Regions from separate parts of the Bradyrhizobium huanghuaihaiense genome, predicted to be linked through region 2. Evidence: riboswitches for the same ligand, from Rfam matches in the RefSeq annotation. Region 2 holds a riboswitch; each other region holds the start of a gene.
The links. A riboswitch is a leader RNA that binds a small molecule or an ion and turns the genes downstream of it on or off. The one in region 2 is predicted to bind cobalamin.
Positions count from the first base shown of each region.

Region 1: linked by a shared signal. The riboswitch ahead of N2603_RS07125 (TonB-dependent receptor) and the one ahead of N2603_RS29430 (TonB-dependent receptor) in region 2 are both predicted to bind cobalamin.
Region 3: linked by a shared signal. The riboswitch ahead of metE (5-methyltetrahydropteroyltriglutamate--homocysteine S-methyltransferase) and the one ahead of N2603_RS29430 (TonB-dependent receptor) in region 2 are both predicted to bind cobalamin.

Region 1 is NZ_CP104172.1:1,496,985-1,505,230, reverse strand. Features, by position in the region: gene N2603_RS07150 (tautomerase family protein) at 1-318, shown strand, start outside; partial or broken gene N2603_RS07145 (GFA family protein) at 344-469, shown strand; gene N2603_RS07140 (urea carboxylase-associated family protein) at 494-1,363, opposite strand; gene N2603_RS07135 (CobW family GTP-binding protein) at 1,440-2,369, opposite strand; gene N2603_RS07130 (amidohydrolase family protein) at 2,373-3,863, opposite strand; cobalamin riboswitch at 4,776-4,971, shown strand; gene N2603_RS07125 (TonB-dependent receptor) at 5,079-7,349, shown strand; gene N2603_RS07120 (PepSY domain-containing protein) at 7,352-8,246, shown strand, end outside.
Region 2 is NZ_CP104172.1:6,205,355-6,213,600, forward strand. Features, by position in the region: gene N2603_RS29415 (MFS transporter) at 1-551, shown strand, start outside; gene N2603_RS29420 (amidase) at 532-1,899, shown strand; gene N2603_RS29425 (PepSY domain-containing protein) at 2,054-3,475, opposite strand; gene N2603_RS29430 (TonB-dependent receptor) at 3,488-5,836, opposite strand; cobalamin riboswitch at 5,952-6,153, opposite strand; gene N2603_RS29435 (histidine phosphatase family protein) at 6,226-6,798, shown strand; gene cobT (nicotinate-nucleotide--dimethylbenzimidazole phosphoribosyltransferase) at 6,791-7,843, opposite strand; gene cobF (precorrin-6A synthase (deacetylating)) at 7,854-8,246, opposite strand, start outside.
Region 3 is NZ_CP104172.1:7,919,864-7,928,109, reverse strand. Features, by position in the region: gene N2603_RS37395 (thermonuclease family protein) at 1-681, opposite strand, end outside; gene N2603_RS37390 (hypothetical protein) at 1,631-1,813, shown strand; gene N2603_RS37385 (nodulate formation efficiency C protein) at 2,401-3,183, opposite strand; cobalamin riboswitch at 4,191-4,393, shown strand; gene metE (5-methyltetrahydropteroyltriglutamate--homocysteine S-methyltransferase) at 4,496-6,841, shown strand; gene N2603_RS37375 (hemerythrin domain-containing protein) at 8,119-8,246, opposite strand, start outside.

The sequences.
Region 1 (8,246 bases), 4.7 Mb from region 2:
CTCGACAGTCTCTACTGCGCCATGCGCGAGGCGCTGAACGTCCCTGATGGCGACGAGTTCATGAGCATCAGCGAGCTTTCGCCCGCAAACTTCCGCTGCGGCAATGCCTACGGCGTCAGCCGCAGCGAGGACGCCGCGCTGATCCAGATCACGGTGTTCGCCTCGCGCACCCCCGAGCAGAAGAAGGCGCTGTACCGGCGGATCGCCGAGCTGCTCGGCGAGAGCCCGGGCATCCGGCCCGAGGACGTGTTCGTGAACGTGCTCGACTCCCCGGCGGAGAACTGGTCGGTGGGGCACGGCATCGCGCAATTCGCGTGAACTTGCCGGGCGCCGCGGAAGCTGCCTGTGCGGCGCCGTGGTCTTCGAGGTCGAAGGTCCGTTCGACCGGTTCCTGAACTGCCACTGCTCGCGCTGCCGCAAGGCGACCGGGACCGCGCATGCCTGCGAGGTGATCGTGAAGGCAGAGGCTGAACTGCAGATGGAGGACTGAGCTTCAGCTTCCCGCATGCGCCCCGTGGTGACGGTGATAAGCACTCGGCGAGGGCCAGGTCCAACCCTTCAATGCCGTTCGATCCGGCTCGAAGATTTCGATCTTGAGCGGATGGCACGCCGCGGCATCGCTGGAATGAGTTGCGCTGCAGTCTCCACCGGGACAGGCCGACAACGCTCCGAGCAGGTCGATCTCCGCGAAAAACTCGATGAAGTCGCCGGGGCGGACCGGACTTGCCTTCATGAAATACTGGTGTGTGTCCTTGGTGAAGCCGGTGCACATGAAGACGTTGAGCACGTCGTGGACATGATGCTCCACCGCGTGCGGCTCCATCTGCAGTTCGGTCGCCAGCGCACGCGACAGGTTGGAGTGACAGCAAAAATCGTAAGCCGTGCCGTTCAACAGGAGGTTGGTATAAGGGTCGCAGCGCGTGCCGATCACATCGTGAATGCCGGCGCCGTCCGCGTCGAAGCCGTACCAGCCGAGCGTATCGTGACTGATGGTCGCCATCGGCCGAAGATAGGGCATATTGCTCCAGAGCCGGTCACCGGTGCCGACATGCGTGCCATGGAGCGCCCGGGTCTTGCCGCTGAAGAAGCGCTCGGCGAGATCGTCCGCGTTCCAGAGATTGAGGTCGCCGACCTGAGGGCCTTCGATGCTGACGATGCGGAAGAACTGGCCGCGCGCCACGCGAAAGGCACGGGCATCGCGTGGCGGCACGATGAGCTCGTGCGTCTTGACCGCCGCACGGCGGGCTGCTTCGAGCGCGGCCATATCCGGCCCGGGCATCGTCCCGGCCGGATAGACGATAGCCGGCTTGGCAGCGCGGCGCGAGGCGGCATCAGCGGGAGCTGGTGGGATATTTGGAGGCATTGTTCGGTCTCGGATCGACTCGGCAAGAGGAGAGGCGCTGGCTGACGGCGGAAGCGGTTGACCCTACCGCCTCACCTCAACCGCCGGCAACGCACGCTTCCATGATCCCGTCGAGCTCGGCCTGCGAGAGCACCCCGAGCTCGGCGATGAAGACGATCCGCGTTCGCGGCACACCTGTCGGCGGTGCCTCGCCTGGCGCGAGTGTGGCGCGGCCGCCGGCGAACTGGAACACCATCTGGCGTCCCGGTTGCTCGACGGTCTCGAACAAGCCCTTGGCACGCGCGAGCTTTGGTGCAAGCCGGCCGATGGCCTGCTGCAGGCGCGGCAGCGAGATCGGGTAATCGGAGGTCCAGCTCAGCGTCTCGAAACGTTCCTCGGCCGGCCGTTTCGGTCCCGGCTCGCGCCGGGTTGGCGCGCGATCGACGGCTGCGGGAAACAATAGCGCAGACGGAATCTCGCCGTGGTTCGCATCGACCACTACGGCGGGGACTCGCTGGGCGCGGATGGCTTCGCGCATCCGCGCAGCTGCGCCCTCGTCCGCCAGATCGAGCTTGCTGAGCGCCACGATATCGGCGACGCGCAACTGCGACCGCACAAGCGCGTCATTCAGAGCTGACGGCGGCGTCCCCGCATCGATCACGCAGAGCACGGTCTCCAGCGGCGCCTCGCGCAGGATCACCGGGTCCATCAGGTTGCGCACGATGTCGGCGGGATCGGCGATGCCGCTGGTCTCGATGACGATGTACTCAGGCCTGGGATCGCGCCGCAGCAGCGTCGAGAGCGTGCGGAGCAGATCGCCTTCGAGCGAGCAGCAGATGCAGCCATTGGCAAGGCTGACCACGCCGTCGCTCGCGCCCGCGATCAGCTCCGCATCGATGTTGATGGCGCCGAAATCGTTGACGACGGCAGCGATCCGTCGCCCATCCGCATGCGCGAGCAGATGGTTCACGACCGTGGTCTTGCCGGCCCCGAGAAAACCCGTCACCAGGAGAACGGGGACCGGCATGGGTCAGCCCTCGACAACGGGGCGGCGCACGGGTTTTCCCGGCCGCGCGTTCACGTCCAGAATGCCGTCGCTGATCAGCGGCTGACCGCTGACGATGAGATGGCGCACGCCTTCCGACGGGCGGTTCATCGCCGTGAAGGTCGCGCGGTCCGAGAGTTTTTCGTAATCGAACACGACGATGTCGGCATCCGCGTCCTTGGTGAGCCGGCCCTTGGCGCGCATCGCAGGCGTGCTCTGCGACAGGATCTCCGCCGGGATCAGCGCGCATTTGCGTACGCCTTCCAGCAGCGACACCGCTTTGCGCTCGCGCACCCATTCGCGAATGAATTTGGTGAAGCAGCCGGCCGAGCGCGGATGCGAGGTGGCGTCGTCGGGCAGCGGCCAGGCATCGCCGGTGTAGGTCTTGCCGTCCGACGTCGTCCACGGCATCGCGTCGGAGGCGATGGCGCCGCCGGGATAGAGCACCGACATGTCGAGCAGGTCGCGGTGATGCGCATTGTGCTCGGTGTCGAGGATGTGCCAGAGCACCAGCGAGGACGGCTCCTCGGCCTGTGCCTTGAGCAGCTCCTCGCGGTCGTGGAAGCGGTAGCCGTCGGTCACGCGCTGCACGGAATCGTAGCCGGTGCCGTTGCGCTCGACGAATTGGGGATCGCTGAAGAAGGCGGCGGCGAGCACGGTCGAGCCGGTGCCGTAAGGATAGGCCTCGACCGTAATGGGGAGGCCCTGCGCCTGCGCCTTCTCGACCAGCACGCGGCAGCGCTCGATGTCGGTCTTGCTCGACGAGTTGAAATGGCAGATGTGCATGTGCGCGCCGGTGGCGCCGGCATAGCCGATCAGGCGGATATAGGCTTCCACCGCGCTCTCGGGGTCGATGCGCGACATGAAGGCGACGTGGGTAAAGGTCAGTACGTCCTGCTTCGCGGCGAGCTGGCACACCGCGGTCAGCTCCTGCACGCCCGCGCCCGGGGCATAAGCGTTCAAGATGCCGATGCCGATGCCGCCTTCGTTGAGGCCGCGCGCGAGGCGCTCGAGGATGCCGGCGACTTCCGCATCGGTTGCGACATTGTCCATCCAGCGGCGATCGCGCATGGCATTGCCGAACGCCTCCAGCGAACTCTCGGCATTGGAGCCCGTCATCGCGCCGATACGGGCGAAGGCCCAGTTGGTGGCGGCGCCATAGTTCAGCACGCGCCCCTTCCGCGCCTGGCGCTCATACCAGGACCCGACCGGCAGCACGCCGGCTTCGAGATCAAGCGTCGTCGTGACGCCGTCAAAAGCCTGCATGCGGTCGGCCGGGATCGACTGGCCATGGGCATGGAGATCGATGAAGCCGGGCGCGACCACGAGGCCGGTGGCGTCGACCACCCGCTCGGCGCCGCCGAGACCCGTGCCGACAGCCGCGATCTTGCCGTCCGCCACCGCCACATCGCCGATGGCATCCATCCCGCTCGCGGGATCCACCACCCGGCCGCCGCTGATCACCAAACCGCTCATCTCGTCACTCCGAAAAGCCATTGCAAAAACCTCCAAAGGCCCGGCAGCAGCTCCGGAGGCACGTCGGCGCGCATAGTGCAGATTCTGGGGAGAACGACCACCACCACTGATGCCGATGCTGCATGCTTGCAAGTGAGGCCCATGAACGCAGGGCGTGTATCGGGACCGGAGCGCAACAACGCCGCTGCGTCAATTCGCCAATCCGCATACGCCCGCATCCTCGCGGCTTATTTGGCCCGAGCTGTGCTTCGCTTCACACCCTCTCTTGAGAAAGGGCGCAGGGAAGACCGGGCGCCAGCTGGCACCCATAAGACCCCTGCGCTGAACGAATGCACGCGCAATGCACAGGGGAGACACAGGGCAGCCGAAACCAGGCCTTCCCTGCGCGATGGTCTGACGGCCTATGCCGCGCTCTCCCGGGAGCCGAGTTCCTTCTGGCCTCCCTCGCCTCCGCGAAAGTCGCGGCACCGCGCCGGTTGACGCGATGACGCCTTCGCCAGGGCTTGACCGTAGCTACGACGACCAGGACCACACGGTTTCGCCGTACGCGGACACTCCCGCTTCGCCAGAGGCGTCACGGGACTTGAGCGCCGTCCGTCTTTGCGGCCCGCACCATGCTCACGAGGTTCATCTCGCCCTGCACGCGCAAGGTCCGCCTTTAACGCCGCCCGCGTCCACCGCAATCCCAGCCCGCGCTCGAAACGACGTACGACCGCCCCTTTGGTGGGCTGGGATGCGCGACACATACGACAAATCCGAATTTCGGTAAAGTGGAATATTTTTGTGAAGAGGGGTTGATGCCAATTGGAGCTGTTTTGCCCGACGCCCGGTGGGCGATCCGCACGTCGGCCGGTAACGGTGCGACATGCTGATCCGCCTCGGGACAGCTAGTTGACAGCTCTTCGCAAAAAAAACTAGGGTGGCCGCGACGGTTCTCCTTCGGGAGATCAATAGGGAATACGGTGCGGGGATTCCCCCAACTCCGTGGCTGCCCCCGCAACTGTAAGCGGTGAGCCTTCGCCAAACGCCACTGGGCCTGCGGGCCTGGGAAGGCGGCGACAGGCAACGACCCGCGAGCCAGGAGACCTGCCGTCAGTCGTGGTCACACGCGAGCACATTGGGCGGGGTGTCCTGGTGGGTGTTGGACTGCCGTCTTCTTGAGACAGCGGCCAAACTGCGTTCGCGGTGACGTGCCACGTTACCGCGAGTCTATTGATGACCTCCCGTACGATCTTCGCGCCGCGGCTCCGCCGCGCATTTCTAACTTCAGCTGCATTCTCCTGCCTGGTTTTGTCGACCGATGGCTGGGCACAAGCCGAAAGACCAACCGAGACGCTCGACCCCGTGGTCGTGCAACAGTCGGCAAGGCCGAGCTCCCGCAGCCCCCGACGCAGCGCAGCCACGCGCTCCGCGCGTTCGCTCCAGCAACGCAACGTGGCTGCCAACACCGGCGCACCGCCTACCGCCTCGACAGGCCCTGCCTTCGCCGCACCGACGCTCAATCTCACCGGCACCAGCACGGCCGGCAGCCGCCTCGGACTGACGCGGCTGCAGACGCCGGCCAGCGTGGAGGTGATCTCCGCTGAAACCATCTCCGAACGCGGCCAGCAGAACATCCTCGACGCTGTGACGCAAAACGCCACGGGCTTCACGGCAAGCCCGGCACCGGGCAATGGCGGCGTCTCGTTCAATACCCGCGGCTTCACGGGCCTCGGGTCCGTCATGACGCTGTACGACGGCACCCAACTCTATATCGGTGCCGGGACGGTGACGTTTCCGTACGACACCTGGTCAACGGAGCGCATCGAGGTGCTGCGCGGCCCTGCGTCGGTGTTGTACGGCGCGGGCGCGGTCGGCGGCGCCATCAACGTGGTTTCGAAACTACCATTGTGGGTCCCCCGCAATCAGGCCGAGGTGTCGCTGGACAGCAACATGACGCGGCGAATTGCGGTGGACAGCGGCGGTCCGATCAACAAGGACGTCGCCTACCGGATCACCGCAACAGGCAATATGTCCGACGGCTGGGTCGATCGCGACAACACCTCGAACGTCGCGCTTCATGCCGTAGTCCAGATCAAGCAGAACGAAGACGTCACCTGGACGCTGTCGACGGACTACGGTGACCGCAACCCGTCGCGCTATTTCGGCACGCCGCTGATCAACGGCAGGCTCGATGAATCGCTACGCTTCAAAAATTACAACGTCAGCGACAGCCACATCCGCTACCAGGATAGCTGGAACCAGGTGAGGACCGAATGGCAGATCGCCGATGGAATCTCGGTTCAAAACACGCTTTACTATTTGAACTCCCAGCGACACTGGAAGGACGTGGAAAGCTACGCCTATAACCTCGCCACCGGCCTGATCAACCGAAGCAGCTATATCGAGATTTTTCACGATCAGCAGCAGGTCGGCAATCGCATGGATGCGAAATTCCGCGGGCATGTCTTCGGCATGGCCAATGAGTTCGTCGCAGGCTTCGACGTCAACAGCATCAATTTTACCCACACCAACAATTCCCCCTACGGCGGCTCGTCGTCCGTCAATCCGGTCAACTTCGTTCCAGGCATATTCAGCAGTCCGAACCCCACGGTTCCCGGCTTTGGCAGCGTAACCAATCAATACGCGCTATTCGCCGAGAACAGGTTGTCGGTCACCGAGCAACTATCCCTGATCGCCGGCATCCGTCAGGATGAGCCCACAGTCACGCGCACCGACTATGTCACACCTGCCAACAGCTTCGAAAAGTCGTTCTCCTCGACGACCTGGCGCGCGGGTGCGGTCTATACGCCCGTCAAGGATCTCGCTTTCTATGGCCAATATTCCACCGCGGTCGATCCGGTCGGAGGGATTATCTCGCTGTCGTCCGCAAACAAGAATTTCGATCTCGCCACCGGCAAGCAGATCGAGGTCGGCGTCAAGCAATCGTTCTGGAACGGCCGCGGAGAATGGACTCTGGCCGGCTACGAGATCGTGAAGAACAACCTGCTCGCACGCGATCCCAACATTCCCTCGCTGACCGTCCAGGTCGGCCAGCAATCATCGCGCGGTGTCGAAGCATCGGTCGGCTTCCTGCTCGACTACGGTTGGCGAATCGATGCCAATACTGCCTTCCTGCGCGCAAAGTATGATGACTTCGTGCAGGCAGTCGGCGGCGGAAGCGTGAACTATGCCGGCAATGTCCCCGTCAATGTACCGCAGCACGTCTCCAATATCTGGGCAACCTGGGCCTTTGCACCGAACTGGTCGGCCAATGCGGGCGTGCAGATCGTCGGCAAAACCTATGCAGACAATGCCAACACGGTGACACGCCCGGCCTACAACATTGTCAATACCAGCGTGCTGTGGAAGCCCGATCTCAACACCACCGTGTCGTTCCGGATCTACAATCTTTTCGATGAGGTCTACACGACGTCGGGCGGCACCACGCAGTGGCTGCTCGGCATGCCACGCACGGCGCAGCTCGCCGTCAACGTGAAGTTCTGAGCGTGGCACGCACGCTGAAACGCGCGCTCCGGCGGTGGCTGTACATCGGCCACCGCTGGGTCGGCATCGTCATCTGCCTGTTCTTCGCCATGTGGTTCATTTCCGGCGTGGTGATGATGTATGTCGCTTTTCCCGGCCTTTCCGACAAGGAAAGGCTGGCAGCGCTTCCCGACATTCGATGGGACAAGGTGGCGTTTTCGCCGGACGATGCGATGAGGGCCGCAGGCGCCACGCGCTATCCGCGCGATCTACGGCTTTCCATGCTGGCCGACGAGCCGGTGTATCGGATAACCGGCTGGGACGGCGGACGGCTGGCGATCTCGGCAGCCGATGGCCGCATCATCACCGGCGTTTCCGAACGGCAGGCGCTCGCGGTCGCGCAACATCATCCCGCGAGCAGATCTCCGCAGCTCGAAGAAATCATCGATCGCGACCAATGGAGCGTCACTGCCCGCTACGATCCGCTGCGACCGCTTTACCTCATTCGGCTCGGCGACGATGCCGGCACCAAGCTCTATGTCTCCTCGCGCTCCGGCGAAATCGCGCTCGACACCAACCACACCGAACGCGTCTGGAACTGGCTCGGCTCGATCCCGCACTGGATCTATCCGACCGTGCTGCGCAAAGACGGGCCGTTGTGGCGGCTGGTGGTGCTCTGGATCTCCGGCATCTGCCTGATCATCGGCGTTACCGGCATCTGGATCGGCATCCTTCGCGTCCGGCTGAAGCGGCGCTATGCGAGCGGCAGGATCACGCCATATCGTGGCTGGATGGCGTGGCACCACGTCACTGGCCTGCTCGCGGGCATCTTCGTGCTGACCTGGACCTTCTCAGGTTGGCTTTCGCTCAATCCCGGCGAATATTTCGCAAGCCGCAACACGACGCGCGAGGTGCTGC
Region 2 (8,246 bases):
TGCTGGCGCTGGCCTCGATGCCGTTCAGCGCGATGCAGGTGTCGCTCAACACGGTCTTCGTCACGCTCGGCACCCGCGAGCTCGGCCTTGGCCATATCGAGGCCGGCATGGCGCTCGCCTGCGCGCAAGCCGGCGGCCTCGTCGGCCGGCTCGGCTGGGGCTACGTCGCCATGCGCCTCGACGCCTCACGCGCCGTGCTCGTCGTCATCGGCCTTGGCATGGCCTTCTGCGCCGCGCTGCTGGGCCTCGACGGCGCATCGCTCGGCCGCAACGGGCAATTCATCGTTGCTGCATTGTTTGGCCTGACGGCATCGGGCTGGAACGGCGTCTTCATCGCCGAGATCGCCCGCCTCGCCCCGCAGGACCGGATCGGCGAGACCACCGGCGCAGTGCTCACCGCATCCTATGCCGGCCTGCTGGCCGCGCCGGCCGTGGTGTCAATCCTGGACGGTGTGGCCGGCCTTGGCGCGGCGTTCTTCGCCTTGGCGTGCCTCGCCCTCTGCGGCACAGTGGCGCTGATCTGGGGAGGCCATGACAAAGCCGACAAATAGCGCCCGTGAGATCGCGGCCGATGCCGCGGCCGGACGGACCAGCGCCGTCGAGACCGCAAAGGCCGCGCTCGCGCGGATCGAGGCAGCCAGGGCCTTGAACGCGGTCGTCACGACCGATCCCGCCCGCACGCTCGCCGATGCCGCCGCGGTCGATGCTCGCCTGCGCGCCGGCGAGACCATGCCGCTCGCCGGTGTCCCCGTCATCGTCAAGGACAACATCTGGGTCGGCGGCTGGCGCGTGACGCAGGGCTCGCGCCTGTTTGCCGATTTCATCGCGCCGCGCGACGCGATTGCGGTCGAGCGCCTGCGCAACGCCGGAGCTGTTATCGTCGGCATCGGCGCGACGTCCGAGTTCGCCAGCAAGGGCGTCACCACCTCTCAGTTGTTCGGACCGACACGCCATCCACTCGATCCCGCGCTGACACCCGGTGGCTCATCCGGCGGCCCGGCCGCCGCGGTTGCGGCCGGCCTCGTGCCGCTCGCGATCGGCACCGATGCGGGCGGCTCGAGCCGCAGGCCGCCGGCCCATGTCGGCGTCGCCGGCTTCAAGCCGTCCTATGGTGCGATCCCCTATGGGCCCGGCTTCGCCGAACCGTTCTTCGGCCTCTCCGTGATCGCACCGATCGCCGCCGATGTCGCCGACATCGCGCTGGCCTTCGAGATCATGGCCGGCACCGATCCGCGCGATCCGGATGCAGCCGTCATCGCGCAGGAAGCCGAGGACATCGTGGACTTGCGCATCGCCTTCTCGCCGCGGCTCGGGCTCGACGTCGCGGTCGACGACGTCGTCGCCAACGGGCTCGTTTCCGTCATCGCGCGTCTCTCCGCCGCCGGCCTCAGCATCATGCTACGCGATCCCGTCTGGCCGACCGGTGCAACGGAAGAAGCCATCATGCCGCTCCAGCATGCCGGCCTTGCCGCGCTCTATGGCGACGCTTTCCGCAAGGATCCGACCGTCTTCGACCCTGACATCGCCAGGCAGATCGAGCGAGGGCTGTCGTGGTCGGGCACCGACGTTGCAGGCGCGCTGATCGCGAGCGCCGCGATCGCCCATGCCTTCGCGGCCTTCTTCACCGAGGTCGACCTGCTGCTCACGCCGACCGTCCCCTGTGTCGCCTGGCCGTTCACGCAAGCGGGACCCGGCACGATCGGCGGCCGCGCGGCGAGCCCGCGCGCGCATGCCGTGTTCACGCCGTTCGTCAATCATGCCCGCCTGCCGGCGATCTCGCTTCCCTGCGGGGCCGACGCGAACGGCCTTCCCTTCGGCCTCCAGATCATCGCCCGTCGCGGCCAGGATCGGACCCTGCTGCGCGCCGCGCGACAGATCGAGGCGCGGTTGCAAGCGTAGCTTTGGCAACGCGGCTATTTCGGAATAATAGCAATATATCCCTGTTTTGCCCGACGGGTCAAATCGCGGCGATGCCTGCGTAAGCCGTTGATTCCATTATCCCCGGCTACTGTGCATGGGGTTGTTTTCGCACTTTTTTGTTTGATCGGGCTCCCTAACTGGCGAAAGACCGACGCAACCGCCGCCAGCCGATGACAATTCCGGTGATCGAGAACATCAGCCCGAGCGCGCAAAGGCCGACGATCAGCACATCGCGAAAGCGCGGATGCGCGTTGAGGATTGGGAAATCGAGCGTGTGGAGCGCGCCATAGGCCCAGCGATAGGCCCGCCGCGACGCATCCAGCCTTTGCAGCACACGGCCGTCGGCGCCGTCGATGTCGAACCAGAGGCCACCGCAGCGAGAGCGGTAGACGGGCGCACCGGGAACAGCGGACTGTGCGGGATAATCGTCGTTATCAGCGAGGATGGAGGGCGCACCGCAGCCCGTCGCAAGCCGCGTCATCATGCTCGCGATCTCCTGTGCGCTGAGGCCCGGCGACTCCGCACCGTCCGGCCGCACCACAACCTGCGTGTCGAGACCTGTCTGTTCGCGTCGATAGAGCTTGCCGTCGAAAGCGAACCATTCGACTTCGTGAGCCAGGGACGAGATAGGATTCTTGTCGAGTGGCGGGGCCGTTCCCCAATCCGGCGCGGCGTGCACCACACCCGTTTCGGCCGAGGTCAGTTGCCCGCGCGAAAACAGCCGGCCGTGATCCATGGAGAGCCATCCGCTGAAGATCCAGGTCAGCACGAAGACGGTCGCCACGAGGCCGATGACATGATGCAGGGCGTGCCAGCCGCGATACGGCGACGAGAGATGGCGTCCCTGCATCTTGACCCGCACGATCCCGAGCACCGCACCCAGCAGGGCTGCAATCAGCGCCAGCAGCGACAGCGTCCAGACCACGCGATCCCACAGCGCCCAGTTGCTCCTGAGGACCGTCGGATAGATCCAGTGCAGCACACTGCCGGCGAGATTCCAGCCGCGCTCGCGTCGCGTCGTATCCAGCACGACCTCGCCGGTGCGCGACGAGACGTAGACCTCCGTTCCGGCCGCGTCGCCGAGGGCCACGCGAAACAAGGGTCGGTGACGATCAAAGCCGTTCGGTACGCTCCATTGATCGTAGTCAGCGTATGCCACGACCGCCGCATGCGCGGCATCGAGCCCGCGCTGACGCGCATGAACCATTGCGATGGCGAGCGCGACATCGGGCGATCGCACTGAGGCATCCTGCCCGTCAGCAGCACGAACCGCGCGCAGGCGCGAGGGCCCCGACACGATGTAGACCGGCCCGTCGGTTCTTTGGATCAAGCGAACACGCGCAGCATCGGCGATCCCGCTCGCAGTCACCGCATCGGCAACCGTCAAGGTCGCCTGCGCGCGCCCCACCGGCGCGAGGCCGGCAACCCGCTCCGCTTCCGCCAGCGACGGAAACGGAACGAAATGCATCACGATTCCGCTCGCGAACCACATCGCGAACAGCAGGCAGAACGCGATCCCGAGCCAGCGATGCAGCAGGACGATCGCGCCCATCATGGGTTCAGCGCCCTACCATTTGAACGCCGCCGAGATCTCGTAGGTGCGCGGCGCGCCCAGGAGGATCTGGTCGGGATAGAACGGATCGCCCCAGATCGCGTAGCGCTTGTCGGTGAAGTTGCGCACGCGGAAGGTCAGGCGGGCCTGGTCGACGGCATTGAAGACAGTCTTCGGGATGTCGACGAAGGCGTAGACGTCGCCGACAGTATAGGCGTTCATCGTCACTGTGTTGGCGTCGGTGGTGTAGCGATCGCCGACGTGCCGGCCGACGATGCCGAGCTCCACCGGCCAAGGCGTGAAGAACCGGTACGACGCGCCGACATTGGCGACGATGCGCGGCACGTTCGGCGGCGTGTTGCCCGAGAACGAGCCGCCGGCGAAATTGTAGTCGGCATAGCGCGCATCGACATAGGCGATGTTGCCCCACAGCCGCAAAGGCTCGATCGGCCGCACCGCGGCGGCGAGCTCGACGCCCTTCGATTCCTGCCGCCCGGCGATATTGAGCGCCTGCCCGCCGGCCGCCGCATAGACGTTCTTGCGCTGGATGTCATAGGCCGAGAACGACCACTCCGCCCGGTTGTCCCAGAACAGATGCTTGACGCCGGTCTCGTAGGTGCGCGACGTCGTCAGGTCGAGCGGCTGGGTCGGCAACAGCAGGAAGATGTTGTTGGCGGACACGTCGGCACCGGTCGCGTACTGGCTGAAGAAGGTCAGGCCGGGCACGGCCTCCCAGGTGTAGCCGATGCGTCCCGTCACCGGCGCCCAGTCCGTGGTGTACGGAAAACCCGCCTTCTCCAGCCCGGTCTTGTCGGTCCAATTGCGATCGAGCCCGATATGCTCGACGCGGAGGCCACCGACCAGCGCAAAGGTCCGCGTCAGCTTCAGCCGGTCCTCAAACGACAGCGCCTCGTTGTCGATCCGTGCGGTCTGCCGCTGGATCTCGAGCGAGCCGTAATAGCCGCGCGGCGGATCGACCAGCGGGACATAATCAGACGGAAAATTCGCCGCGCCCGGTCTGACGAAATCGAGATAGCTCGACGACAGCGTCGTGACCAGGCGATTGTCGAAGCCCGCGATATTGGCGTCCCAGATCAGGTCGGTGATATTGCCAACCAGGCGCTGGCTGTGCGCGACATAGAAGCGCTCACGATACACTTGGTTGTTCGTGGAATCGAACGCCTCGATCTCGTTGTTGAACCACGAGCGCTCAGCACCGTAACCATAGGCCTGGCTCTTCAGCGTCAGGTCGGGCGCCAGCTTCAGCTCGAAGCCGCCGCGCAGCCACACCTCCTGCGCCACGTTTCGGTTGTCGAGGACATTGTAATTGGTGTTGAAGGTGCGGTCGTCGATCGTGACGGCCCCGAGGTCGGTCCTGTTGAAGTAGGTGCCCGAGACAATCCCGGCCGTCGCATGCGAACCGCTGAAGGCGACCGGCACCAGCGGCGCGCCCCAATAGGCCTTTCCGCGGTCCTCGCGATATTCGACCGCGCCCCAGACCTTGAGGCTGTCGGAGATGCGGTAGTTCAGCTGGCCCGAGACATCGAGCGTCTTGGTGTTGGTGTCGTCGACAAAACCGTTCAGCGAGGAGCGGCTGATGTCGAAGCGGTAATCGAGGCCCTGAACGTTGGTGCTGCCGCCCGAGCCGTAATGCGCGCGGAACGAGTTCAGGGAGTCGTACGAGAAGTCCGCCTCGTTGCGGATCGCGCCGGTGTGCGGCTGCTTGGTGACGAGGTTGATCGCGCCGCCGGCGGCGCCCTCGCCCGAGATCAGCGAGGCCGGGCCCTTCAGGAATTCCACGGCCTCCAGGTTGGCCGTGTCCATGATCCGCGAGGTCATGTTCTGCGGGCCGATCTTGATGCCGTTGTAGAGCGTGTTGATCTGGCTGTTGGTGAAGCCGCGCATCGAGAAGCCCGCCGGCTCCCCCGGCGCGTCGCCGGAGGTGACGCCGACCGCGCCCTGCGCCACCTCGGAGACGGTGCGGTAGCCCTGCTCGCGCATGGTCTCGGCCGAGATCACTTCGACGGTCGCCGGTATCTCGCGCACGGTCAGTCCGAGCCGCGAGGCGCTTTCGGCGACCACATTGGTGTTAAGCGGCGTCTGCGCCGTCACAGCCGGCACGGCGGGCTTGGGCACTGCGGATGCGGTCGCCGGCCGGCGCGCTGCCGCGCGGCGCGTGCTCTGGGCGTCCCGGGCGGCCGGCTTGGCCGGCTTGCGGGATTGCGGTGGCGACACCTCCACGGGCGGAAGCGGGTCGCGGGCCTGCTGCGCCAGCGCGGCGGGCGGATCGAGAGCGGCTAAGGATGTGAACGCGGCGGAGGCGAGCAGGACGCTGCGCGGTCGTACGATACGGATGGAAAACACGGTCTTGGACCTCGGTATGACGTCAGTGGCACGTCACAGCGAACGAGGTCTCACCCTGGGCTTGTCAGCCCTCCGATGAAGCCGAATGTCTGTACTCCCCGACCGACATCTTCGCGTGTGACCACGGCTGACGGCAGGTCTCCTGGCTCGCGGGTCACGACCGCTTCGTCGCCTTCCCGGGACCGAGGACCCAGTGGCTTCTGACGAAGGATTATCCGCTCACAGTTGCGGGGGCAGCCACGGCATTGGGGACAACGTCCCCGCACCGCATTCCCTTTTCATCCCCTCTCGGGGAAACCGTCGCGAGCATCTAGGATTACCAGCAAGACAGAGTCAATGTACCAGTTGCGGCGTTATTGCCACAGCGACCAACTTCCGTGGAGATAAGTATGGAAGGCGCGACCTTCCTCTGGCTGATCCGACATGCGCCCGTCGACGGCGTCAAAGGGACGATCCATGCCGCCGATGCACCCGCGGACCTGACCGACCGTGCGCAGCTGGAAGCGCTGCGGTCGCGCCTGCCGCGGGAAGCTGCGAGCTATGCGAGCCCTGCGCGACGCACGATCGAGACAGCGCGCGCGCTGGGGCTCGAACCGGATCCGGTGCGCGAGTTCGGCGAGCAGGATTTCGGCGACTGGACCGGCCGGCGACATGACGAGCTCGCAGCGAGCGGCGGCGAGGCCTACGCGCAATTCTGGAGCGATCCGGCGCACCTGAGACCACCGGGCGGCGAAAGCTTCGAGGATCAGGTCGCGCGCGTCCGGCTGGGACTGTCGCGGATCGGCGCCGGATCAGCAACGCTCGTCGTCCATTCCGGCACGATCCGCGCCGCGCTGTGCATCGCGCTCGATCTCGCACCGGAAGCGGCACTGCGCTTCGTGATCGATCCGCTGTCGCTAACCCGGATCGACCGGCTCGCCACCGGCTGGCGGGTGATCTCCGTCAATCAGCGGGTCAGCTAGGCCTGTCAGGCACATTGGCCTGCGCAAAGGTCGCCATGCCGTTGTGAAGCGCACAGGCGAAGCGCACCAGCGGCAGCGCAATGGCGGCGCCCGATCCCTCCCCGAGCCTGAGATCGAGGCTGATTAGCGGCTGCACGTTCAATGCACGCAGCACCAGCCGATGTCCCTGCTCCGCCGATTGATGCGAGGGCAGCAGGAAGGGCTGGCACGACGGGTTGAGCCGCACGGCCGCCAGCGCCGCGACCGACACGATGAAGCCGTCGATCAACACGGGGATGCGGCGCTGCGCAGCCGCAATGATGGCGCCCGCGATCGCGGCGATCTCGAGACCGCCGACGGCACACAGGATCTTGTCGGGCGGCGCGCCCGCAACGCCATGACGCGCGATCGCCGCATCGATCACGCGCGCCTTGTGCGCGCGACCGGCCGCATCGACGCCGGTGCCGCTGCCCGCGATCTCCTCGGCGCTGATGCCGAGCAGGCTCGCGGCGATCGCCGCGGAGGTCGTGGTGTTGCCGATGCCCATCTCGCCGAAGATCAGGAGGTCGGGCCGGCTGGCCTCGGCACGCGCCACCGCGCGCTGGCCGGCTTCGAAGGCGAAGGCCAATTCCGCGGGCGTGAGCGCAGCCTCGACGCTGAAATCGCGAGTGCCATTGCGCGGCTTGTCGGTGATGATATCAGGCATCGCCTCCTGCGCCAGCGTGCCGGCGTCGACGACTTCCAGGTTTGAGCCCAGCTCGCGCGCCAGCACCGAGATCGCGGCGCCACCGGAGGCAAAATTCGCCATCATCGCGATGGTGACTCCTTGCGGATAGGCCGACACGCCCTGCGCGACGATGCCGTGATCGCCGGCGAAGATGATGATGGGCACCCGCCCGGCACGCGGTTGCTCCGTCGCTTGCAGGCCGGCAAGCTCGATTGCGAGCTGCTCGAGCCGGCCGAGTGCGCCGGTCGGTTTTGTCAGTTGCGCCTGACGCGCGATCGCCGCGTCGCGATGGGCGGCGGAGATCTCGGGGCATTCCTGGGTGACCCAGTCGGGGAGCATGCTGCCTCGCTTACGGCCTGCGCTTGAGAATGTAGCTGTCCATGATCCAGCCATGCCGCTCGCGTGCCTCCTGCCGCAGGGCGACGATGCGCGGGCCGACCTCAGTGAGCGCGCCGGACATGATGATCTGGTCGGGCATGCCGAGATAGGCGCCCCACCAGATATGCAGGCCTGCCGGATCGAGCGAATGGAATGCGGTGCCGCCGTCGAGCATCACGACCACCGTGTCGACGCCCTGCGGCCAGCCGCCCTCGCGCAAGCGACGGCCAGTCGTGACGAGAAAAGGCTCGCCGATGTCGTTGAGCGGCAGCGCATGCGCCGCGCACAGCGCCTGGATCGAGGTGATGCCGGGCACGACTTCTATCATCGGCAAGGGATTGAGCCGCCGTGCAATGCGCAGCGA
Region 3 (8,246 bases), 1.7 Mb from region 2:
CTTCGTCATGTCGATTTGTTCGTAACCGAGTTGCCCGGGCAAGTAATAAATGCGCTCGCCGTTACGGTCCACGGTGCCTTTTATCAGACACTCTGACGAGGGCGGGTCCGATAACAGCGCGGATCCGAGCAGGAGTTCCTGAGCGTCGATCGGAACCGAGCTCGCGCCGATGATGATCGTCCCCTTGTTGCGGCGACGCCAGTCCCAGGGCGCGATGAACGCCCCCGACCACAGCCCCGCATAGGCTTTGCTCGCCACAACCTCATATATAACGTAGGTATGGGTCGAGAGACCCGATAGTGCCCACCCGGAGCGTACCATCCAGGCGTTCACGTCCTCGCCTTCGATGAAGCAACTGCCGCGCGACCTGCCGTATTCATCAACTCCTGTGGTATGACAATCCCACGTTCGTCCGTTCGAATGCTTGATAAGCTCGTCGCGAGCCGCTACGCCGCAAGCCCATTTCCGGCCGTGTGCGTCGAGGCAAATCTGGTCAGTCTCAGGAGCGTCGATGCCTGAAAGCCGAAGCTTGGTGTTCTCGAGCTCGATCGTATTGCCGTCGAGGATGCGCGGAGGGCCGCTGAGCTTCGCCGCGCAGACCGGAGATGTGATGACAGCGAACAATGCGACCATCATTACGCGGTGTTTCATCCCGACAATAACCTTTCGCTCTTGATTCATATTCACGCAACTTCCGGCGCCGCCACATTCGACTGCTTAAAACGCACTATGCCCGTTATTGGGCCGCATCTTGCACGTTCGCTTTATGAAAGCTTGGCCCTCATTTCCAAGCTACGACCTGACGCTGCGTGAGGTTCAAGCGATTTCTTCCGGTTGCGTGTCGCGATATCCATCGAGCCTCGCCGGTCTCACTCACTGGGCGCGCACTGCACCCTCTCGGCCTGAGGAGCAGGTCCCCATACCTCAGCCGCCAACTCGGTATGCGGAGAAAGCCGAATCTCGAAACGCTGTTTTCTCATGAGATTGAAGAAGAAAAGCGCCTGTGAAATTTGATGGTCGAGTGGAAGTCAGGCGTGGAGGAGCAACCTGGTTATGATTTGTGCCAACCCTCATCGGCAGACAGAAGGCTGCCGGCGGTTTTGGCGAGGGCGATGACATTTTAAGTTCTTGTCACGAAAAGTCTGATGTTCGAAAGAAATCTGGTCTCGCGTCCTGTCTGAGATTTGGTCGAAATGCGCCACGGAGTTCAGCTCAACGCTCGCTGCGCAAGTGAATCGGTATCGTTTGGGCAAACCGCGCAAAACCCGCAGCTCTTTCGGAGAGGCAGCCGGGATGGTCGTTGATGCAAATCTCATTGTGGCTTTTCGCACCTCTGCGCTGCACCATAATTGGTCGTAGTGCCGCGGCCCCGTTCGTAGCGTTTGCGCCAGGGAAATTTGGAAGGACAACCATGTGGAGCTGTGGCTTCGTCGTATACGCACCGGCGAGGGGTAAGCTGCCCGCGTGTTCGGACGACCGCGAGTGCCGTCCTGATGCCATTCGGTGCGAGGCATCAATCCACAACATGGGTTGGCCCCCAACGCGGCACCCGAGCAGGTAGCTCTGGTGCGGTTCAGCCGACTCAAGCTACACATCATTCTCAACCACCTCACTACACAATGGGAATGAAATGGTTGCAGCCCCGCGGGAATTGCGGGTCTCTTCTTACGCGCTTGAAGTGGATGGCCGACTCAGAGCTGAATTCGCAACCAAAGACGGCGCCAAGGCAGGTGGAGCAGAACTAAAGAAGCGTTTTCCCATGCTTCAAATCCGGATCTATGATGCGCAGACGAATGCGCGCGAGGAAATCTAACCGCCGACTCAGTTCGGTTCTCGATGCCTCGGGCACGGCTCCGGGCTGCTCGCCCGTGGCGCTCAAAAAGGACCGGTGGTCGGGGGGTATGCCGGCGGCCGCTAACACCGCCCCATTACCCTATTAACCGGTTTCGTCGCAGCACTCGATCCCGCCTGCCGTCTCGGCCTTGGAATGCTTACGCTCTTGCGGGGGCCAGTCAGTCGCGCGATGGGCGGTTCGCGCGCCGGATCGGGCTTGGGCCCGAGGCATCTGCAGGCCCGGTCCCGTGAAGAATGGCATGGAGAGCTGGTTCCCTCGCAGACGGTGTCCTCTCACTGCGTGGGGTGCGCTGACCAAGCCACTTCTCGCAAGCTGGCACGCGCCGCTGAGCTCGACTCCTCGCAGAAAGGGGCGGAGGTAATCGTGCTCCCATTTTTTCGATGCTGGCTGAAGGCCGCGGGAAAGGCTCGCGACTGTTCAAGGCGTAAACACCCGAGAGTTTAGAGCTGATATGTCTTGCCGTTGCTCTGAGACGTTCGGCCCTACAGGAGCTGCGGCGCGATCTTGCTCTGCGCGATCATTAACCGAGGCCTTTCGCTCCCCCTCTACTCTTCCCGTTCCTTTGGCTCCATGCGAGCGAACCAGGAGCCAGGAGGAAAGCCCGCGATACGCTTGGCAAAGGAGGATTGCGGCTCCCAATCTTGTCCTTCGCTCTTCTCGAAAGTGATGACCCCGTTGTGTGTAAAATAACGCGGCCCTGGGATATTACAGTTCACCACAAGCAAAACGCGCCACAGATCACCTTTCTCGGTCGGCTTGTCATTCTGCTTCGGCAAGTAGTCCACTCCAACAGGGTCAACGATAGTGCAGCGGCCCTGCCGCAGAAGATCGCCGAGCCGGCCTTGCTTGGTCGTCACAAAATTGAAGTTGGTCGTGTCACGCAGAAAGCCAAGATTTGCGTCTTTTTCGCCATCCGAGACTTCACGGGCGATCAAGGAGAGCGCGAAGGCGCGCCAGCCCAATTCCATGGGCTTTGCATAGGTCGACGCAAGTTCAATCGTCCCGTCGAGCGCGATCTTCCAGGTGATAACGTACTGTTCGTCTGATTTATCATCCCGGTGCCTGGTCCACGAGAGGAAAACATGGTCATTTTGGTCAAGTTCAGCGACGCCCCACATTCGAGGGACGAACTGTGCCACCTTCGAGACGTTGGAGATAACTTCTTCTATTGTCTCACCGTCTTGCGCTCGCCACGTTGACTTAACTCTTTCAATAAGGGGGCTGTCGTTGGCGCGAACACTGTTGCTCGTCGCAGCCAGCCCGGCCAGGCAGATCAGGAATCGAGCGAGGCAAAGCCATAGCGCGCGTCTTCCAGACATTTTCTTCATAACCGTCGGCCTATCTGGTCTCATCCACACGTCATTCCAGAGCGGGCAACCTTCAAACTGTTATGCGCGAGCGCAAGAAGTTAGCGGCGACGCGACGGGGCGACCGCCGGTTTCCCGTGCGAGCAGGCGCTCCCCTCTATGTCACGCGCCGCTAACTTCACTGCCACCGACAGCCTCAATTTGCTGTGCTGGACATGCCCAGCAGGAGGACTGGGCATAGCGAGGACGTGCATTCTTCGTGCCAGGTAACAGACGTCAATTCGCAACGGTTTTGTGTCCTCTTTGTCGACTTTCCGACTGGCGCACGTCTCGATGTTTCCATTCAACCTATCCACCCGGGCTTATGCATCCCCGTCGCGGATCGGATATTCGACGGCTCAGCGGAGCGCCTCGGTGCCAAGTTCCTGATGAGAAGTGGCAGCACGTTTGCCATCACTGAACGGTGTGGTTCGCTTATCGTTGCCGGAATGTGGGCTTTCGATCTCTGTCATGCCTTGGGCACATGTGGCGCCATGGTGTCTTTTGCGCTCCTTTCGCGACGTGCGGCGACTCCGGAAGTCGAGAACAGCCTCAGTCAGGTGCGCTTTGTACTCGATGACGAACGACGCGAAGCCGATCTTCACCGTCGAGCATTTGGAATCTGGCCGGCGCCGCAAACCAACGTGCTGGCCGGATATGTTGCTGGCTTCACAGGTGTGTTGGGCCTACGGATCCTGTTGGTCGAGAAGGTGGCTGGTGGCGAACGTGCTCCAAGAACCGCTGGTAAGCCCGGACGCGCAACAACTTCATTCTGCTCGAGGCAGCGGTCCCGACCGCGGAAGCCGCATTTGTTCCTTCCGATCTGGCGTGCGGCCGGCAGACAGCTGTGATCGCCATTCCGATATCGCTGATTTGGAGTGCACTTCTGCATCATCTCAACGATAGAGATGCACGGTCGTTCGCGTCGCAGATGTCGCAGCATCTGCTTGAGACATAATCTGAGAGGTTGACGGAAGACTCCTCTTGCCGATAATCCAAGTCGTCGAGGTTCTCCGGTTTCCATTTGATCCGGAGCTAAGAGGGAAGCCGGTGAAAATGCCGGCGCTGCCCCCGCAACTGTGAGCGGCGAGCCGCTGTCCAACGATGTCACTGAAGCCTGCGCGGCTTCGGGAAGGCCGGACAGCACCGATGACCCGCGAGCCAGGAGACCTGCCCCGACAATATATTCGTCCACGGGCGGGGTGTCCGGTGGTGCGCCAAGCAGCCGTCGCACCGCGCGACTTCCTCTGCCTGCGTCCGCCATGGCCTTTGCCCCCAACATGGGGTTAACGCTATGTCTCTTCTCTCCCTTCCTGTTGCCACGCTCGGAACGCCACGCATCGGTCCAAGGCGCGAGCTCAAACTCGCTCTAGAAAGCTACTGGGCCGGAAAAAGCAGCGAACAGCAGCTGCTCGAGGACGCAGCTGGCCTGCGTGCCGCGAACTGGGCTCGTCAGAAATCTATCGGCGTCACGGTCATTCCATCGAACGATTTCTCGCTGTATGATCAGGTGCTCGACACAAGTTTCATGGTTGGCGCCATCCCGCAGATCTACGCCTCGAAAGCCGAATCCGTTTCGCTCAAGACGTACTTCGCCATGGCCCGCGGTTCACAATGCGACGACCAAGAAGCGAGTTGCGGTCACGGACCGCGCGGATTTGGCGCACCCGTGCAGGAGATGACCAAGTGGTTCGACACCAACTACCACTACCTGGTCCCCAAGTTTCACAGGGGACAGACTTTCAAGCTATGCTCCCGCAAGCCGATCGAGGAGTATGAGGAGGCCAAGGCCCTTGGCTTTCAGACCCGCCCTGTCCTGATCGGGCCGGTCACATTCCTAAAGCTCGGCAAGAGTACCGATTCCACATTCCAGCCACTCTCATTGCTGGATGAACTGATACCGGCCTATATCGAGGTTATGCAGGAATTGGCCAAACGTGGGGCAAATTGGGTTCAGTTCGACGAGCCCTGCCTAGTTCTTGATCTGGATGAGGGGGCGCGAAAATCTTTGCGACATGCCTATAACCGGCTCGCCAAGGAGGGGCCGGCCATCAAGATCATGGTTGCCAGCTATTTCGGCGACCTCGGCGACAATCTGAACACTGCCTTGGGCCTGCCAGTTGCCGGATTGCACCTCGATCTTGTTCGAGCGCCACAGTTGTTGAACCAGATTATCGCTGGCGGCCGAAATGATCTCGTCATGTCGCTCGGTGTCATCGACGGTCGGAACGTATGGCGGTCGAATTTGTTGTCGCTGCACCAGCGGCTCGAACCAGCGATTGCGAAGCTCGGCAAGGATCGTGTACAGATCGCCCCATCCTGCTCGCTGCTTCATGTGCCGGTCGATGTTGAACTCGAGACTCGGCTCGCTTCCGACGTGAAGAGCTGGCTTGCTTTCTCGGTCCAGAAGATGCGGGAGCTTGCGATCCTGGCGCGGGCACTCGCAGGCGACCGGAATGTTGCGCTAGCTCTTGCCGAGTCGGAATGTGCCGCGACTGTTCGCCGGACTTCGCCGAAAATCCGGGATGCCAATGTCGCTGTCCGGATGAGAGCGATCGACCAGACCATGCGTCGCCGCGCGAGCCCATTTGCCCGTCGTGCCGAGATCCAAAGCAATCGTTTCGGACTACCGGCTTTTCCTACCACGACGATAGGATCGTTTCCGCAGACCACAGAGATCCGGAATGCCCGTGCGGCGCATGCGCGAGGTACGATAAGCGACGAGCAATACGACAGGTTCCTCAAGGAGGAGACTGCGCGCGCCGTACGTTGGCAGGAGGACATCGGTCTTGACGTCCTCGTGCACGGCGAGTTCGAGCGCAATGACATGGTGCAGTACTTCGGCGAGCAACTCGCCGGCTTCGCATTTACCAGGAGCGGATGGGTGCAGTCCTACGGCTCGCGCTGCGTCAGGCCACCGATCCTGTTTGGCGATGTAGCGCGACCGAAGCCTATCACCGTGGACTGGTGGCGCTATGCGCAATCACTAACCAGGAAACCGATGAAAGCGATGTTGACCGGGCCTGTGACGATCTTGAACTGGTCCTTTGTTCGCGATGATATTCCCAGAAGCGAGGTCTGCCGCCAGATTGCGCTCGCGATCCGAGACGAAGTCCGCGATCTCGAGAATGCTGGTGCGACCATGATCCAGATCGACGAAGCGGCAGTCCGCGAAGGATTGCCGTTGCGTCGATCGGAGTGGGCGGCTTATCTCGACTGGGCCGTCGATTGCTTCCGCATCTGTTCATCGGGCGTCGCCGATCAAACGCAAATTCATACACATATGTGCTACTCGGAGTTCAACGACATCATCGGTGCGATCGCTGCAATGGACGCGGATGTCATCTCGATCGAGACATCGCGCTCGAAAATGGAACTACTCGACGCGTTCAGGAACTACGATTATCGAAATCAGATCGGGCCGGGCGTGTACGACATCCACTCTCCACGGGTTCCCGAGGCGGGCGAAATGAAGGAGCTGATGGCGTTGGCTCGGACGCGGCTGCAGGATTCGCAGCTCTGGATCAATCCAGACTGCGGCCTGAAGACGCGCAAGTGGGAGGAGGTTCGGCCAGCGCTAGCGAACATGGTCGCTGCCGCCCGCGAACTGCGCGCTGCACTCGATCCGCGAGGCCGTTGATCCGGGCTTCGGCCTCTTCTCGACAAGCTGATCCGTCTGTGATCATTTGCGCGGGAGCCTTGGGAACACAAAAAAGATGCCCGGCCCCGCTTAGCGGGCCGGGCGAAAGTCTGGAAGGAGCGAAGCTGACGCATTCGCGCGGATTTCCATCGGCGGAGGGAGGACAGCCGCCGGTTCGATCACGGCGAGGACATTCTCCGAAAATCTGAGCCGAGTTGAAGCACAAGCTCAGCGCAGCTCAACTATGCTGTGGTATGCGACCGTATAGCCTGAGAGTTAGAAATCTACACCAAGGTTTGTGGCTCATGAGCGCGTCGGCACGATTACGACAGCAGCGAGGGGGCATGCCGGGCGGTCACCGCAGGGCACCAACAGCTAACTTGGTGCGCTTTCCTGCCTGGAACCTTTATGTTCGATCAGCGAGACGTAAGCGCGGCTCCAAGAATCTCGCTAGCTTAGCCAATGCATAAGCGGTTACTATTGATTTGAACCTCTGCTTAAGGCAGTCCTTGATCGACCGGTTCCATCCGATAGTCGGGGTTCGGCTTGGGCGCTGAGGAGCACCCTATCGGCACCGCGGCATCTTCAAGCTCGTGATATCCCCCGCATGGTCCGCTCATCGATCTCAAATAGAAGTTTCTGGACCCGATCACCGGAGTGTCGCCGATGGCTATGACGGCTCCAAGGCGCAATGGGAGGGCATGCTGCACGCCGCATACACGTATGTAGGATCACGATGAAGCAGTCACGCGTCAGGAATGAGCATCGTTTACGATGTGGATCCCATAGCTTGTTGAAATCCAGTCGCGCCAGAACTGCTTGTGGCGATCCACGTCCAGCGCCTTGCTGTTGGTGCTGAACGTACCCGGGTCTGGCAGCGCCTTGCATTTCGCGTGCAGTGAGTAGAACCGGCTGCGGCCGAATGATTCAGAGCGTATGGGGCGGGGCTCAAAGAGTGGGAGTGACTTCGCCGCACCCCGGGCGGCCGCAATCGTCCGTCCTCATCGGTCGGCGGACATGAGAGGCGTCCGTTTCGCGCGATATCATTGCGCAACTACCGGACCTGCGAGGGTTACATTGTGGTGCCGGAACCAGAGCTCAGCTAGGATCGGCCAGGCTGTTTGCGCCGGTGGTCGAGGAAGCGATCATATTGCGCAGAAGGCATTTTGGGGTATGGCACTACGTGGTCGCGAGCAACCCCATTTCTTTGAGCAAGAGGTCCTCTTCCTGCTGTCAAACGGCCGCGATTAATACGGCCCGTCCGTCTCGGCGCCGTGTCACGGGTTGCCGGGCTCGGCGGACGAAAACGCGACCGAACTCCGTGCGGTCTCAGCTTCTTGCTCCAATTGCAGAATATGCCCTCTTAGCGCATCGGAAGTCGCTGCCGCTGTATCGCTAAACAGCG